Regions from separate parts of the Ruegeria sp. CJ2 genome, predicted to be linked through region 1. Evidence: riboswitches for the same ligand, from Rfam matches in the RefSeq annotation. Region 1 holds a riboswitch; each other region holds the start of a gene.

Evidence for each region. Region 1 has a riboswitch for cobalamin ahead of ACR0MS_RS01665 (DUF1636 family protein). Riboswitches for the same ligand answer to the same signal wherever they lie in the genome.
Region 2: it holds a riboswitch for cobalamin, as region 1 does, so the genes downstream of both, ACR0MS_RS13045 (DUF1636 family protein) here and ACR0MS_RS01665 (DUF1636 family protein) in region 1, are expected to answer to the same signal.
Region 3: it holds a riboswitch for cobalamin, as region 1 does, so the genes downstream of both, ACR0MS_RS13930 (hypothetical protein) here and ACR0MS_RS01665 (DUF1636 family protein) in region 1, are expected to answer to the same signal.
Region 4: it holds a riboswitch for cobalamin, as region 1 does, so the genes downstream of both, ACR0MS_RS07665 (aromatic ring-hydroxylating oxygenase subunit alpha) here and ACR0MS_RS01665 (DUF1636 family protein) in region 1, are expected to answer to the same signal.

What each region holds. Positions count from the first base shown of each region.
Region 1 is NZ_JBQFQF010000001.1:337,300-341,580, forward strand. It holds gene cobN (cobaltochelatase subunit CobN) at 1-538, opposite strand, end outside; gene cobW (cobalamin biosynthesis protein CobW) at 542-1,597, opposite strand; gene ACR0MS_RS01665 (DUF1636 family protein) at 1,594-1,983, opposite strand; cobalamin riboswitch at 2,069-2,274, opposite strand; gene ACR0MS_RS01670 (LysR family transcriptional regulator) at 2,347-3,231, opposite strand; gene ACR0MS_RS01675 (NAD(P)-dependent oxidoreductase) at 3,273-4,280, shown strand.
Region 2 is NZ_JBQFQF010000008.1:89,271-93,551, forward strand. It holds gene ACR0MS_RS13025 (zinc ABC transporter substrate-binding protein) at 1-168, opposite strand, end outside; gene ACR0MS_RS13030 (transcriptional repressor) at 225-737, shown strand; gene ACR0MS_RS13035 (ATP-binding cassette domain-containing protein) at 740-1,471, shown strand; gene ACR0MS_RS13040 (iron chelate uptake ABC transporter family permease subunit) at 1,471-2,268, shown strand; cobalamin riboswitch at 2,364-2,569, shown strand; gene ACR0MS_RS13045 (DUF1636 family protein) at 2,671-3,027, shown strand; gene ACR0MS_RS13050 (ABC transporter ATP-binding protein) at 3,024-3,815, shown strand; gene ACR0MS_RS13055 (ABC transporter substrate-binding protein) at 3,828-4,281, shown strand, end outside.
Region 3 is NZ_JBQFQF010000009.1:45,969-50,249, forward strand. It holds gene ACR0MS_RS13915 (bifunctional 2',3'-cyclic-nucleotide 2'-phosphodiesterase/3'-nucleotidase) at 1-526, shown strand, start outside; RNA gene ffs (signal recognition particle sRNA small type) at 566-664, shown strand; gene ACR0MS_RS13925 (alpha/beta hydrolase family protein) at 688-1,548, opposite strand; cobalamin riboswitch at 1,687-1,909, shown strand; gene ACR0MS_RS13930 (hypothetical protein) at 1,993-2,400, shown strand; gene ACR0MS_RS13935 (protein-tyrosine phosphatase family protein) at 2,403-2,909, opposite strand; gene ACR0MS_RS13940 (DNA polymerase III subunit gamma/tau) at 3,070-4,281, shown strand, end outside.
Region 4 is NZ_JBQFQF010000004.1:211,288-215,568, reverse strand. It holds gene xrtT (exosortase T) at 1-1,354, opposite strand, end outside; cobalamin riboswitch at 1,619-1,822, shown strand; gene ACR0MS_RS07665 (aromatic ring-hydroxylating oxygenase subunit alpha) at 1,906-3,162, shown strand; gene ACR0MS_RS07660 (FAD-binding oxidoreductase) at 3,167-4,246, shown strand.

The DNA of each region.
Region 1 (4,281 bases):
ATTCGGGCAGGGTTTTGGCACCCATTACCGGCCCGGCATAAAGCCCAGCGGCCAGCGCCATTTGCGCTAAAGCAGCCTGAGCCGCAACTTCGCCGCCCGTGTCGCACAGATGCGCCAACCGGCGCAGGGTCGAGACGGGAAGGGTGGAATAGTCATCCAACCGCGTATCCTCGCGCCCGTCGGCGGGTAGAACGGCCAGAGCGATCCCTTTGGCCTGCGCTAGTGCCAGAACCTGCTGTAGGCCATAGGCCCAGTAAGGCACCCCGCCGATCAGACGGATCAGGATGCCCTTGGCACCTTCGAGCGTCTGCTCGACATAGGTATCCACCGAGAGGGGATGTTTCAGCGCCGTCAGATTGGCCAGCCGCATCGTGGGCATGCGCCCCTCGGGGCCGCTGCCACGATGCCAGCCTGCCGCGAAAGCGCCAAGGTCGCTGTCCGAAAAGGACAGCACCACCAGATCCGCCGGGCTCTGGCCCAGATCGGTTGGGGTCTCGGTTTCCTCGAGCCCGTGGCTTTCGCGGAAGACGACGTGCATGGCTTACTCGGCAGCCTCGGTCACACCCGCCAGGATTTCGCGGATTTCAGCCTCTTTGATGTCGTCATGCTCGGCGATCACCACAAGACGCGAGCGGCGCTCTTCGCCGGGCTCCCACGGACGGTCATACTGATGACGCACGCGCGCGCCCACAGCCTGCACCAGCAGGCGCATCGGTTTGCCTCGAACGGCGGCATAGCCTTTGACGCGCAGGATGTTCAGTTCCTTGGCCAGACGTTCGATTTTCGCGACCAGATCGGCCGGGTCGGTCTGCTCGGGCAGCTCGACGATGATGCTTTCGAAATCGTCATGCTCGTGATCGTGGTGACCATCATGATGCGACGGACGCGAGTCCATGTCATCTTCGGCGGCGGCCTCAAGGCCCAGCACGACGCGCACGTCCACCACGCCTTCGGCGACCTCGACCACGGGCAAAGGGCGAGGGGCTTCGGCGGCGATGACCTCTTTCGCTTTGGCCACGCCCTCGGGACCGGCCAGATCGGGCTTGGTCAGCAGGATGATGTCTGCGCAGGAAATCTGATCCTCGAACACCTCGGACAGGGGCGTTTCGTGGTCGATCGAATCGTCGGCCATGCGCTGTGCATCCACCGCCTCGACATTGGGGGCAAAGCGACCGGCGGCCACGGCCTCGGCATCGGCCAGCGCGATCACGCCGTCCACGGTGATTTTCGAGCGGATATCGGGCCAGTCGAAGGCTTTCAGCAGCGGCTTCGGCAACGCCAGACCCGAGGTTTCGATCAGGATGTGGTCTGGACGCGGCTCCAGCGCCATCAGCGCCTCGATCGTGGGGATGAAGTCATCGGCCACGGTGCAGCAGATGCAGCCGTTCGCCAGTTCCATGATATTCTCGGCAGGACAATCGGGAATGGCGCAGGATTTCAGGATGTCGCCATCCACGCCGACATCGCCGAACTCATTGACCACGACGGCCAGACGCTTGCCCTGCGGGTTCTGCATCAGGTGGCGCACCAGCGTGGTCTTGCCCGAGCCCAGAAAGCCGGTGATCACAGTGACAGGGAGTTTCTCGAGATTGCTCATTTCAGGGCTCCAATCGGGGGAATGCGGGCCGCACAGTTTTTGCGGAAATGTTCGGGGCGCTCGCGCCATTTGACCAAGCCGTCTTCGGTCGCAAGGTACTTGGTCGCACCATCGACAATGGTGTCGACATGTTCGCTTTCATTGAGGTGCTCATAAACGAACGTCCAGCGTTCGGGCCCACCGCGCAGAACGATCGAACAGCCCTGATCGCAATTCGACAGGCACTCCACCGCTTTCAGGGTCACGCCTTCTGGCAGATCGGCCTGTTCAAGGGCTTTGTGCAGCAATGCGCCCGGCCGCTGCGCGTCGTCCTCGACGGGCAGTCCTCGGCGACAGGTGGTGCAGACCAGCAGCTCGACTGGTGCAGTATCGGTCACGTCTCTCATCCCCCCAAATCCTCTTTGTGGGGGACGGGGTCTCATGCGGGCCACGCGTTGCGACATGGACCCGACACCGGAACACCCCGTCCGGTTACATCTTCGGGCGCTGGCAGGTCTCCCGGCTTGCGGATATCGGGGCATAGCCCTGTCGGATGTCCCGCCTTCCCGACCTTCTGGCCAGTGGCTTTGGGCACCCTCTCCGGTCACGGTCGCGGGGGCGGCTGTGTTTCACGGAAGATCCGCTGACACATTCCCTTTTCATCCTCTGTCGAGGACACCAACGCATGGGACATGCGGCACCTGCAGGGGGCTTGTCAAGCGTGGTGGCCGCGTTGAAAACAAGATCGCGGAAAAAGCGACCTGACGAGGTCAATCAGCGTCATCTGTGCGCAGCCGGTCGCGCAACCAGGCTTGGAACAGACCAGCCGCCGCCGAAAGTGGCGCGCGCCCCGACCCTCCGATCAGGTAATGAGATTGCGCAAACGGAATCGCAGGACCCGCAATTTCGATGGGTGCGCCCTGCGCGATGGCGTTTCTGGCGAACCGCTCCAAAATAGTTGCATATCCTGCTTGGGCCATCACAAGTTGTAGGGCCGCCACCGTGGTGTCCACGGAATACTGGGAAGGCTGGTCAGGATGGCCTAGGCCAAGCGCTTCGAAATAGCGTGCCCAATTATCTTCGTATCCAAGGATATGTATCAAAGGGCCCGACAGCAGATCCTTTGCGTAGCGTACTGACCCGCCCACACGCTGCACCGGCACAAGCTTTTCTGTCGTCAGCTTTTCTGACGTCACATCCGGCCAGTCGCCATATCCCAGTCGAATTTCGACATCCACGTCATTGGGCGCCATCGTGTCGTTCCAGATATGAGACACAAGGCGGACGGGTATGTCGGGATGCAGGGCGCAAAACTCTGGCAACTCAGCCGCTATCCAGTAGGTCGCAGAGGATATCGCGGCCCTGATCGTCAGGGTCTGACCCGAGGTCGGACCAAACAAGCTGTTGGTGGACAGCGCAATATCCGCAAGCGCGCGGCGGACAGTCAGGGAATAGGACTGTCCCAACTCGGTCAGCTCCAGTTTCCGCGCCTTTCTGGTGAACAGTTGTTGCCCGAGTTCCGCTTCAAGCGACCGGATGTGCAAAGATACGGCTGTTTGTGTCAGGCCAAGCTCTTGCGCGGTTGTTGTGAAATTCAGGTGCCGCGCTGCGACTTCGAAACTGCGCAGCCATACAGGGTTGGGAACGCGATCCATTTATCACCAAAGATTTTTGACCAAAACTACCGTTATTATTCATTTCAGAGTTTGTACAGCGCCATGAATACTCGGCGCCATACAGTCGGGAGGATTCGAAAATGAAGGTTGGTTTCATTGGGCTGGGGAATGTCGGTGGCAAGCTGTCTGGCTCGCTCTTGCGCAACGGTATCGACCTGACGGTGCATGATCTTAACACTGAATTGGTTGCCGAGTTTGTGGCCCAGGGTGCGCGGGCCGCAGAAAGCCCTGCCCAAATGATGCGGGTTTGTGATGCGGTGATCACGTGCCTGCCATCCCCGGCGGCCTCGGATGCGGTGATGCAGGAAATGTTACCCGAAGTCGGTCCGGGAAAAATCTGGATGGAGATGTCGACCACGGACGAGGCCGAAGTAAAGCGCCTTGGCGCAATGGTCATTGGGAAAGGGGGCGCAGCGGTTGATTGCCCGGTTTCGGGCGGATGTCACCGCGCGGCGACCGGCAACATTTCGATCTTTGCGGGCTGTGACCGGGAAACTTTCGAGCGTATCCTGCCTTTTCTGACGACAATGGGCCGGCGCATCCTGCACACCGGAGAGCTCGGCTCAGCCTCGGTGCTCAAGGTTCTGACAAACTACCTGGCCACAGCGAATCTGATCACCTGCGCCGAGGCATTGGTCACCGCGAAGGCGGCTGGCATGGATCTGAATACCACGTATGAGGCGATCAAGATCTCCTCGGGTACATCCTTTGTTCATGAGACCGAAAGTCAGGTCATTCTGAACGGATCACGGGACATTTCGTTTACAATGGACCTTGTAAAGAAGGATATCGGCCTGTTTCAGGAGGTCGCGGACCGCGCCGGTGTTCCGCTTGAAATGAACCCGCTGATGATCCGGATTTTTGACGACGCAATAGCGCGGTACGGAGAGCGGGAGCTTTCACCGAACATCATCCGGCGTTTGGAGGACGCGACTGGGTTGGATATCAGAGCGTCCGGGTTTCCGCCCGAGATGGAAGATGATGAACCCGAAGAGCCTGGATACGAGGTTGTCCCTCAGGGGCGGTAAT
Region 2 (4,281 bases), on a different contig from region 1:
CGATGCCCCAGGAGCAATGATCAGGTCCGGCGTTCCGACACCTTGCATTACCCGCGCAACAAGCGAGTGAACCGGCGCGATATCGACCGCAACATTGGGGACATCGGCCATGGCCGTCCCGCCCATGAATGCAGCGGTAAGAGTTAGTGGAACAAGCTTTCTGGACATCAGGCCCTCGATGTGATTTTATAACATTGCGAGCGATATACATGATATGGAATAACATGACAAGTGATACGCAACCCGCAATGACCGAGGATACGGCCCCGGTTGGGTTCCAAAAGCATGACCACAAGACTTGTGTCGAAACCGGGCTCTCGGCAGCGGAAAACCGATGCAAAGAAGAAGGCCTGCGTCTGACACCCGTCCGTCGCAAGGTTTTGGAGATGTTGTTGCAAGAACATCGGGCGCTGGGCGCTTACACGATTCTCGACCGCTTGCGCGAAGAAGGCTTTGGGTCGCAGCCACCGGTGGCCTATCGCGCGCTCGACTTTCTTGTCCAGAACGGGTTCGTGCACAAGATCGAGCGACTGAATGCGTTTGTTGCCTGTTCCCACCCGGGGGCCTCTCATTCGCCAGCTTTTATGATCTGCCGAAAATGCGACGCCGTGGCCGAGGCGCAATCCACGCCGGCCAAAGGCGTTCTCGGGGCAGCGGCGCGTGCGGCGGGTTTCGAAATCGAACGAACGGTTGTAGAAGCCGAGGGGCTTTGCCCCGACTGCACCGAAAAGGCGTAGAAATGACCCTGATCACTGTTGAAAAACTTAGCGTACGGTATGGTGCGAATACCGTTCTGCACAATGTGGATATGGCGATCGAAGCCGGTGAGATTGTCACCATCGTTGGCCCGAACGGTTCAGGTAAGACCAGTCTGCTCAGGGCCATTATCGGCGCGACCAATCCCTCTGCTGGCAAGGTTTCCCTGAAGCCGGGGCTGAAAATTGGCTATGTGCCACAGAAACTGCATGTCGATCCGACATTGCCGATCTCGGTGTCACGGTTCATGCGCCTGACTCACCGCGTTTCGCAAGGTGACTGCGCCAAAGCGCTGGAAGCGGCAGGGGTCCCGGATCTGTTAAAGCGCCAAATGTCACAGTTGTCAGGGGGGCAGTTCCAGCGCGTGCTGCTGGCACGGGCTCTGATCAATCGTCCTGACATCCTTTTGCTGGATGAAGCCACGCAAGGTCTCGACCAGCGGGGCTCGGCCAGTTTTTACCAGCAGATCGAGTCGGTGAGACGGGAAAGCGGTTGCGCCATTCTGATGATCAGCCACGAGTTGCACGTTGTTATGAGCGCATCGGACAGGGTGATCTGCCTCAACGGTCATGTCTGCTGCGAGGGGTCGCCTGCCGTTGTTGCGTCGGCACCGGAATACCGCGCCTTGTTCGGAACCGGAACGGGCGGCGCACTTGCCCTTTATCGTCACGAACATGATCACCACCACGACCACTCTCACGAAGCGGCAGAATAATGCTTGATGATTTTATGACGCGGGCAACGCTCGCCGGTATTGGCGTGGCCTTTGCAGCCGCCCCCCTTGGGTGTTTTGTGGTCTGGCGGCGCATGGCGTATTTCGGGGATGCAACGGCGCATGCCGCGATCCTTGGGGTTGCCCTGTCTCTGGCGTTCCAGATGTCAATCTTTCTGGGCGCGCTGGTTGTTGCGCTTATTATGGCGCTGGCCGTCACCATGCTGTCTGGTCGCGGATATGCCATGGATACGCTTCTGGGTGTCATGGCGCATTCGTCGCTTGCCTTTGGCCTTGTCGCCGTGTCGTTTTTGTCCGGCATTCGCATCGACCTGATGGCCTATCTTTTTGGTGACATTCTGTCTGTTTCACGCGCCGATCTTGTCGTGATCTGGGGTGGAGCCGCGCTGGTTGTCGCGTTGATCGTATGGCGCTGGTCGCAACTGCTGACGGCTACGCTGAACGAGGAATTGGCCTACGCCACCGGGTTCGACCCCAAGCGCGAACAGTTGATCCTGACTTTGTCTTTGGCCGTTACGGTTGCCGTCGCGATCAAGGTGGTCGGCGTGTTGCTCATCGCTGCGATGCTGATCATCCCAGCAGCGGCCGCACGCAGCCTTGCGCGATCCCCGGAAACGATGGCGTTGATTGCAGCGGCAATTGGGGCTTTCTCGGCTGTTGCGGGACTGCGAGCAGCTTATGTGTTCGACACACCGGCGGGCCCTTCGATCGTCTGCGTGGCTGCAGTGTTGTTTGCCGGTTTCAGTCTTTTCGGTTGGAGGTCGCGAAGCGGGGTGTAATACCGCAAAGCTTTGGACTTATCTTGCCGGGCATTGCGTGTTTCGAAAACTGAGTGGCCCCCACAACAATGTCGTTGACCTGACATGTGATCTGGGGCACTCGTTCGGATGATGGTTCCCGATGGTGCGCCCAAGGGATGAAAAGGGAATACGGTGCGGCTGCCTTTTGGCGCCCAGTCCGTGACTGCCCCCGCAACTGTAAGCGGTGAGCGACGCCTACGACCCACTGGCCCAAGTGCCGGGAAGGATGGCCAAGCATTGACCCGCAAGTCAGGAGACCTGCCATCAAGTGTTAACCAACCCGGGGCGGGGCGTCCTGGAAGGAGGCTTTGATGACACGAAGACATCGTGTTTACATTTCCGGCACCTTCCGCCCGCGCTTTGAAGCAGGCGGAGGAAACTGTGCCATCAACGCCTGACCATTTTCTTCTGATCTGCAAAACGTGCAAAGGCGAAGCCCGCGCGCAGGACTTGTCGGACGCCTTGTCAGACTGTTTGCCCGATGGTTTTGCTATTCGCACCGTCGATTGCATGGCCGGATGCGCGCGGCCTGTGACTGTCGGGTTCCAGGCAATCGACAAAGCGCAGTATCTATTTGGCGATATTCAGGACGCGCAGGATATTCAGGCGCTGATTGACTTTGCCCGCCAATACAAAGACAGCGCGGATGGCTGGACCAATGCAACCGAGCGTCCTGAACCACTGTTTACAAAAACACTGTCTCGTATGCCCCGCCTTGAAAAAGGGGGGTGCTTGTGACCAACCCGGCTATTTTGGCGGTGCGCGATCTGACGCATCAGGTACTCAGCGGCGATGTCCTGTTGCAGGAGGTCTCTTTCACCCTATGCGAAGGAGCGATCCTTGCCATTGCCGGGCCCAACGGGGCGGGCAAGACAACATTGTTGAACCTGTTATGCGGTGCACACGACGTCGGCCAAGGTGATGTTCTGGTCAATGGCCGCAGTCTGAAACGGATGTCCGCCCGAGATCGGGCCCGGACGATTGCCGTGGTCAGCCAGCAGGAGTTTCCTGATGGCAGGCTGCTGCTGCGGGATTATGTGGCGCTGGGCCAGATCCCGATCCGCGCCGACCGATCCGCGGATGAACACGCTGCGGATCTGGTCAGAATCCTGAACCTCACCGGGCTCAGTGCTTTGGCCGACAAAAAGATGGCCGTTCTGTCCGGGGGGGAACGTCAACGTGCGCATATCGCTCGCGCTCTGGCTCAGAATCCTACGCTTTTGTTTCTGGACGAACCCACCAACCATCTGGACCCGGATACGAAGGGGCGGATGCTGTCGCTGGTCGCCGAGCTGGGCATCACCGTGGTGATGATCCTGCATGATCTGGTGATGATCCCAGAATTTGCCACGCATGTGGCGCTGATGAAAGACACCCGGCTGACCGGTTTTGGGCTGGTGGCTGACGTGCTGACCCCGGACAGGGTCCGCGACACGTTTGGCGTCGATTACCTGTGCTTTCACCACGAAGGCCGCGTGATCCCGGCGCTGGATATCCGAAAAACCTCGATCACATCTTATGAATAGGATTATTTCTGAATGACAAAGCTCTTGTCTCTGGCACTGGCCACTGTTTTGGCAGGTGGTGCCGCCGCGCACGAAGTCACGGTAGATAACTGCGGTGCGCCTCTGGTGTTTGACACCCAGCCCGAGCGTCTGGTTGTGCATGACATGAACATGACCGACATGGCGTTTGCGCTGGGTCTTCAGGACAAGATCGTTGGTCTGACCGGCATCACCGGCTGGTACAAGACCAGCCCCGAGTTTGAGACGCTGCGCGGTGGCATCCCCGAGCTGGCGCCGAAATACCCAACTGTTGAAAATCTGGTCGCGGTAGAGCCGGACCTGTTCTTTGCCGGTTGGTATTATGGGATGAAACCCGGTGGCGACGTGACCCCCGACACGCTGGAACCCTTTGGTATCAAGACAATGATCCTGACGGAAAGTTGCGTGCATCTGGACAAGGATCGCCCCGAGGCCAGCATGGACCTGC
Region 3 (4,281 bases), on a different contig from region 1:
CGGCGTGCTCAACCAGATGCACTCCGGTCAACACATCGACCTGCGAAATCCCGGACGCGCCGGTTACAATTTCGATGTTCTGCACGGGCTTAGCTACCAGATCGACCTCGGCATTCCGGCGCGGTACGACGCTGACGGTAAATTGACTGACCCATCGCGCCGCCGGGTAAAGGATATCTACTTCAACGGGCAACTTATCGACGATCAGCAATCCTTTGTCGTGGCCCTCAACAATTATCGGGCCAACGGAGGGGGTCATTTCCCCTTTACAGACACCGCGTCGCAGATCCCGTTACCAGCCTTGCCGATCCAACGTATCGTTCGGGATTATGTCGCGGGTTGCCGCCCTGCTGATCCGTTGGCGGATGCGCCGCGCCCTTTCACGTTCAAACCGCTTCCCGGGGCATTTGCGATTCTCAGAACTGGCCCCAAGGCGCAGCGCCATATCGCTGAATTGCAGGAGTATGACCCATCAGTCATTGGGCTTGATGACGATGGTTTTCTGCTGATCCGGCTGACGTTGTGATGGGTTGTCATCCGCGAATGAAATGCCTATATCGACCGTTGAGAGGTTGGCGCGGGCGAGCGCCTCGCCAACCTGGTCAGGTCCGGAAGGAAGCAGCCACAACGAGCCCCGCTTGGGTCGATGTCCAACCTCTCACTTTCATTCCCCTGACCTATTCAAGATCATTCTGCGATCAGACGTGGCCAGACCGCAGCGTTCCGGCGTGCGAAAACTCCGATATGACCAAGCTCTTTTGCGCCAAACTCCTGCGCCGTCAGCAAGTGCCGACGTGCGTCAGGCCCGTACAGGTCTGCAAGCCGCCAGACAGACTTGGGCGACGCAAGCTGATCATCCGCCACAGCGAACAGGTCGACGGGATTACCATGTTCGGACCACGTGGGCACAGGAAGGGTCTTTCCCATTTCCGGTAGATAGTTTTGGGCGGCTGTACACCATTCACGCCACTGCCAGTAAACGCGCGCGGGCAAGTCCGCGCCAAATCCGGTTGCCCGACCCGGTAAGTATCCCAATGTCTTAACCAGCAATGGCACATGCCCGTACCAGAACAGGGTTGCCAACGCGCGATAGGGCCACGGATGGTCCGGCAAAGTCACCAAGCCCGAGCAAACGCAGATCATGCGGTCCATCTGCGCCACGTCCGGTGCAAGCGGGGTCAGCATCCCGCCCAGGGAATGGCCGATGCTCCACTGCTGCGCGTCCGGGAACCTCCGGCGCATCTCGGCGCGGGCGGCGGGCATGTCGACCAAGGCCCAATCCGCCATTGTCACCTGCGAATCCTGCATTCGGATCGTCAGAGAATGCCCAAAATCACTGTAGTCATAGGTTAAGCAGGCATACCCTCTTTCCGCCGCCAGCCAATGCGCAAAATTCTGATAATAGTCGCGCGGAACACCCGTTGCGCAATGGATCACCACCGCAACGCGGGGATCGGTCATCGGCCTGTACAGCCGCGCAGACAGTTTGGACGATCCGGAGGATATCCAGAAATCCTCGGTCAATACTGGCTGTGATCCATCCAACATGGGGTCCTCTTGATGGTTCTGAACTTTTCGGTTCACTTTTCTATCGGCCCTTCTTGTACCCGCAGAGTCAAGAGAGCGCGACGATGACCCCGCGTCGGAACCGGCAACACTGACCGCTTGACTCGGACCGATTTCACCGGATAGCGATGGCGTGATGGTTCTCGACCCGGATTGCCGGGAAGGGATGAAAAGGGAACACGGTGCGGTCCTACCCGGCGATGCCGAAACGGACCAATGCCGCGACTGCCCCCGCAACTGTAAGCGGTAAGCAATGCCAAAAACACCACTGGCCGAATGGCTGGGAAGGTCGGCAAAGCGATGACCCGCAAGTCAGGAGACCTGCCATCTAACTGAAACCGAAACTCGGGCGGGGTGTCCGGGCAGGTCAAAGCCGCATAAAGCGACCTGACCCATGCCCCCCGTCCATCGCGCGGAGGGCGCAGAATGATCTGGAAGACAAAAACGCACGAGTTTTCCGCAACGATTTGTCAGAAAACCGGCAGACCATGTCCGGCATTGGCAAGGATGGCGCGTGCCATGGCGGACGCGATGGCAACCGCACAGCCTGTCACAACCAAAGCGTTCGAGGTCGAAGGCAGCGGAGAGCTTTCGCATTGCGCCGAAGGGTGCACCGCACGGTTTCGCGCCCATTCAACTCAGATCAGGGTATTTTGCGGAACGGCCCCGGAAACCCCGACAACAAAGTTGGACGATTACGCCGACATGATGTTCGGGACAGATTTGTCCGCCATGCCAACCGGAGCGCTGTCCGAAGTGCCTTGTGCCATGCTCGAAGTCACGACTTTGGGCCAGCGTCCCGCAACAGGCAGCCCGCAACCCGCCATGGTCTGAGGTCAGGACTCGGTTGATGCCGGCGCCGTAGCCCAGGCCATCTGCGCGTCGGTTTCAACCGCGCATGGCCGGACCGCGCGCAACCGGCGCAGCGCCTTATCCGGGGTTTCGCCGCCTTCGACCAGCACGCGCAACACAATCATACCAGACCGCCCGCATCCGCCCCGGCAATGGACCAAGACCCGCCCACCGTCAGACAGGACACAATGTACATCCTTACTGACGGCTGGCCAGTCAGACCGTATTTTCGAGGTCGGAGCGCCAAAATCCTGCACCGGAAGATGAAGCCAGGTGATTGCGCGGCTCTGCAGGTCGCGCCCGAGATGGTGCGCTTCTGCGGCTTCCAACTCGCTGGACGTGGTCATCGAAATCACCAGGGTCGGGCGCCATTGCATGATCCGCTCAAGGTCTCCGGCATAATCCCCGTATCGCCCAGGCACCTGCGCCAAACCCAATAGACCGGACCGAACCGGAATAGAGTGAATTTCAAACCTGTCCAAGTTGCACACCCCGCCCGAATGAGAAGGCCGGGCAAGCCGATACCCGCCCAGCCGAACCTGTATCCAATGCGCCCCGGTATTCCAAATCGAATTTCATCGCTCCCTGCGGTGGACGTAGGCGGCAGGGGTCACTACGCTGCGAAGCTGATACGAATCCGACAGAGCAGACATGACCGAAACTCCAAGCCCCGCCTATCAGGTCCTCGCCCGTAAATACCGTCCTGAAACATTTGCTGACCTCGTGGGCCAGGACGCGATGGTGCGCACGCTGAAAAACGCATTCGAGGCCGATCGGATTGCGCAGGCCTTTGTCATGACCGGCATTCGCGGCACCGGCAAAACCACCACGGCGCGGATCATCGCCAAGGGCATGAACTGCATCGGACCAGACGGCGAGGGCAAAGCCACGATCGAACCCTGCGGCCAGTGCGAACACTGTGTGGCCATCATGGAAGGCCGCCATGTCGACGTGATGGAGATGGACGCGGCAAGCCGCACCGGTGTGAACGACATTCGCGAGATCATCGAAAGCGTCCGCTATCGCGCCGCCAGTGCGCGCTACAAGATCTATATCATCGACGAAGTTCACATGTTGTCGAACAGCGCGTTCAACGCCTTGCTCAAAACCCTTGAAGAACCCCCCGCGCATGTGAAGTTCATCTTTGCCACTACCGAGATCCGCAAGGTTCCGGTGACGGTCCTGTCCCGGTGCCAGCGCTTCGACCTGCGCCGGATCGAACCCGAGGACATGATCGGCCTGCTGAAAAAGATCGCAACTGCCGAGAACGCTCAGATCGCCGAGGATGCTCTGGCGCTGATCACCCGCGCGGCGGAAGGTTCGGCCCGGGATGCGACCTCGCTGCTGGATCAGGCTATTTCGCACGGTGCCGGGGAAACCAGCGCCGATCAGGTGCGGGCCATGCTGGGATTGGCTGATCGCGGGCGGGTGCTGGACCTGATGGACATGATCCTGCGGGGCGATACCGCCGCGGCATTGACGGAACTGGGTGGGCAATATGCCGAAGGTGCCGACCCGCTGGCCGTGCTGCGCGATCTGGCCGAGATCACACATTGGGTCTCGGTGGTCAAAATAACGCCGGACGCTGCCGAAGACCCAACAGTCTCACCTGACGAACGCGCGCGGGGCGTTCAGATGGCCGAAGCCCTGCCGATGCGCATTCTGACCCGGATGTGGCAAATGCTGCTGAAAGCGCTTGAAGAGGTTTCAGCCGCGCCCAATGCCATGATGTCGGCTGAAATGGCTATTATCCGGCTAACCCATGTCGCTGACCTTCCCACCCCGGAAGATCTGATCAGACGTCTTCAGGACGCGCCACCCCCTGCCCCGAACGGCGGACCCGGCGGCGGAGTGCCCACGCCG
Region 4 (4,281 bases), on a different contig from region 1:
GTTGCACGCTGCTCCAGGTGCCGCCGGATCCGTTCATCCAGCGCCAGATCGCCTCGCCCACGCTGGGGGTGACCTGCCCCCCTTGCGAGACATAGCTAACCGCCACCAGCCAGGCGTTCCCATCCGGTCCGGTGGCCTTGTAATAGGCGCTGGGGATGCCGTCATAACGGGTGCCGAGGAACCGCACCGTGTATCCCAGACCCCGCAGACAAATCTCGGGTGCATGAAGATGGCGCAGCGGTGCGCGGGTGCTGACCACATTCAATCCCAAGGGACCAAATTGTGCCTTCTGCGCTTGTCCGCCATAGGCTTCGAAATAGACCGCTTCCATCTTGGTCAGCGGCACGTTTCGGGCCACGTGACCGTGAATCTGCGCAGGCAATGGTGGTGCCATAACACTGCCCGACACATCCACCGGGTCGGCCTTTAGCGACACGATGGCGACACTGCCGATCAAACAGGCAAGACCCACTATTGCTTTGATGGGCTTGGGCAGGGACATCGGTTGTCGCCGCAAAAATGCACGGCGCGCCCCTTTTGGGCGGGGCCGATAGAATAGGGCAAAGGGTGCAACCGTCAGGCCCAGTGTGACCAGACCGATCAGCGTGTGCCAAGGTTCGGCCATCACATCCAGATCATGCACAAGACCCGCCGCCAACAGGGAAATGCGCAGGCTGTTGCCCAGCGCGGCACTTCCGATCACGGCCAACAGGCTGAGGCCGCTGATATGCCAGCGCGGGCGCATGACGGCGTTTTGCGTGACCACAAAGGCCATGGACAGCAAAAGACCCGAAGCCCCGGAACAGGGCAGGTCCACAAGAATGTCCTTTTGCTCCAGGGTGATCCGCACGCCGTCACAGACAACGCCCGGATAAAAAACCCCAAGCATGTGGCAGGACAACTCTGCCGAGATCATTTGCAGCGGAAATCCGATCGTGCGCTGAAGGACCATTTCCGTTGGCAAGGAAAACAGGAACAGAACGGCCATCCAGAACGGCGACAGCGCAAACGGCCGCCGATCCAGCCGCAACAGACCAACCAGCGCAAATACATCCAGAGCAAGCGCAAGCGCGCTCAGGATATTGACCGCAAGAACCTGCCCCAGCAGCCGGATGAGTGCGGAGAGCAACAGCAAGCCGATCACCGGGACCTGAGTGCCTGGCTTTGTCGGTGGGCCGCTTATCAGGCTCAGGCCGCTCAGCCCGACGATCAGCAGAATGTAGATATATCCGTAAGAGTCGTAGGCCGGGCTAACCCAGCTTTGGACCAGCCAGAGCAGGGGCTGAGCGGCCAGAATTGCGGATGCGGTCGCAAAGGCGCACCATAAAAATATGTCTGAGATTGCGTGTTTCATGCCGCCAGTTTTGGGCGGTGATTGCGCAGTTCCCCTGCCCAACATGTGCAGATTTTGATGAGATGCCGGGCACCGAAGAAAAGACTGAACGCGCGGCAAGGCTTGAAGCCCAATATCATATTGAAAACGAACGGGCTTTGACCTTCGAACCATCGACCGTACCGATGGCGATACAAGTGCCGCAATCAGATTTCGCCCGCGTGTCTGGATGTCTGTTTTGCAACTGGAAAGGTCGCAAGTATTTCAGCGCCAGATCGGTGCTGAAATATTTTGCCCGCAAGAGGTGCCGCCGTCTGATTCTCAGGCTGCGGAGAATTGGGAAGCCGGTGTAAATCCGGCACTGCCCCCGCAACGGTAAAGAAGGTCAGGTTCGGCAATCAACCACTGGGAGGAGGATCCCGGGAAGGTGTCGAAAACGGGCGCAAGCCCCTTCCGAGTCCGGAAACCAGCCTCGCAGATATGCCAAACCGCGGGTGGCGGTGGGGGGCTTTGGTTTCGGACGTGATCCTCGCACGGTTCCGGGCGGCTCTCCTGTGTCATTCGCCCAAGAAATGCCGCACGGTGCGGCAGGAGAGCCAGAAGTGAACAGCATTCAAAGCCTGTTGGCGCGACGAAATCCAACCCATGCGTTGGAGCAGGCGTTTTATACCGACCCTGCGATTTTTCAGGCCGATCTCGACGCCATTCACTACCGCGAATGGTTGTTTGCCATTCCCGCCTGTGAACTGGTGAAATCGGGCGATTACGTCACCTATAATGTGGGCGCCTATCGCGTGATCATCGTGCGCGGGGCCGATGGTCAGATCCGCGCCTTTCACAACACCTGCCGTCATCGCGGCTCGGTCATTTGCAAAGCCGCCAAAGGCAATGCGCCCAAGCTGGTGTGCCCCTATCATCAATGGACCTATGAGTTGGACGGCTCGCTCTTGTGGGCGCGCGACATGGGGCCGGATTTCGACCCGTCGAAACATGGGCTAAAGACCGTGCATTGCCGCGAGCTGGCCGGGCTGGTCTATATCTGTCTGGCAGAGGATGCCCCTGACTTTGAGACCTTTGCCGAAGTCGCGCGTCCCTATCTTGAGCCGCATGATCTGGGCAATGCGAAAATGGCCTTTGAAAGCTCGATCGTCGAGAATGGCAACTGGAAGCTGGTCTGGGAAAACAACCGCGAATGCTATCACTGCGGCGGTAACCACCCGGCGCTGTGCCGAACCTATCCCGACGATCCCAGCGTCACCGGTATTGGCGAAGGGGGTGAGACCCCGGCCCACCTGCAGGCCCATTTCGACCGTTGCGAGGCGGGCGGGATTCCGTCCAACTTCCAGCTTAGCGCGGAAGGGCAGTACCGCGTGGCGCGGATGCCGCTGAAAGAGGGTGCCGAAAGCTATACGATGGATGGCAAGACCGCCGTGCGCCGGTGGCTGGGGCGGGTGCCTTTTGCCGATGCGGGTGCGCTGCTCCAATTCCACTATCCGACAACCTGGAACCACTTTTTGCCCGACCACTCGATCGTGTTCCGGGTCACGCCGATCAGCCCGACCGAATCCGAGGTCACGACAAAATGGCTGGTCCACAAAGATGCGGTTGAAGGCGTGGATTACGACCTCAAGCGCCTGACCGAGGTCTGGATGGCCACCAATGACGAAGACCGTCGTGTGGTCGAGGACAACCAGCAGGGCATCAACAGCCCCGCCTATGTGCCCGGCCCCTATTCGCCAACGCAGGAATCCGGCGTGCTGCAATTCGTCGATTGGTACTGCAACACCCTGTCGGCGCGCCTGAGCCCCGACACCATCGCCGCGGAGTAACGCCATGAATGACCTCAGCCCCATGGCCCGCACCTGGGAAGATGGCGAGATGCTGGAATGTGTCTCGGTCGTGCCCGAGATGCCGAATACGGCCAGTTTTACGTTCCGCGCGCCCTCGGGGGCGATGTTCGCCTATCAGCCGGGGCAGTTCCTGACGCTGGAAATTCCCGCACCCGGTCAGCCGGGCGGGGTGGTGCACCGGACCTATACGATCTCGTCCTCACCCTCGCGGCCCCGTACGATCACCATCACGGCCAAGGCGCAGCCCGACAGTATTGGTACGCGTTGGATGCTGGACAACCTGAAACCCGGTGCGCGGCTGAAAGCCATCGGCCCGGCGGGGCTGTTCACCAATGCCGAAAGCCGGGCGCGCAAATACCTGTTTATCTCGGCCGGGTCAGGCGTTACCCCGATGATGTCGATGACCACCTGCATGTGGGATGAGGGGCGCGATCTCGACATCGTGTTCATCAACTGCGCCAAACGCCCGTCCGAGATCATCTTTCGGCAACGGCTGGAGCAAATGGCCAGCCGGACTGATGGTCTGGACCTGAAATTCGTGATCGAAGAGGCCGACCCCTACCGCCCCTGGACCGGCTATCAAGGGCAGTTCAACCAGCTGATGTTGGGCCTTATGGCGCCCGATTACCTGGATCGTGAGGTCTATTGCTGTGGGCCTGAACCGTTCATGCAAGCCGTGCGCGATGCGCTTGCCGGTCTGGGCTTTGACATGGACCACTACCATCAGGAAAGCTTTGGTGCCCCTATTGAGACCGAGGCAGATCAGCCCGATCTGGATGATGTCATCCCAGACGATGGTAGCAGCGCCGAGATCCTCTTTGCCGCGTCAGGTGTGACCGCCAAGGTTGCCGAAACCGATACGGTTCTGGCCGCGGCGCGTTCGGTCGGCCTGAACATCCCGTCAGGCTGCACCTTCGGCGTCTGCGGGACCTGCAAGGTCAAGAAAACCTCTGGTGATGTTCACATGGTTCACAATGGCGGGATTTCCGAGGATGACATCGAGGCAGGATATATTCTTGCCTGCTGTTCTAACCCGATCGGAAAGGTCGAAGTGGAGGTTTAAGCCAAAGGGGAAGCGCAACATAGCGCTTCCTTTGA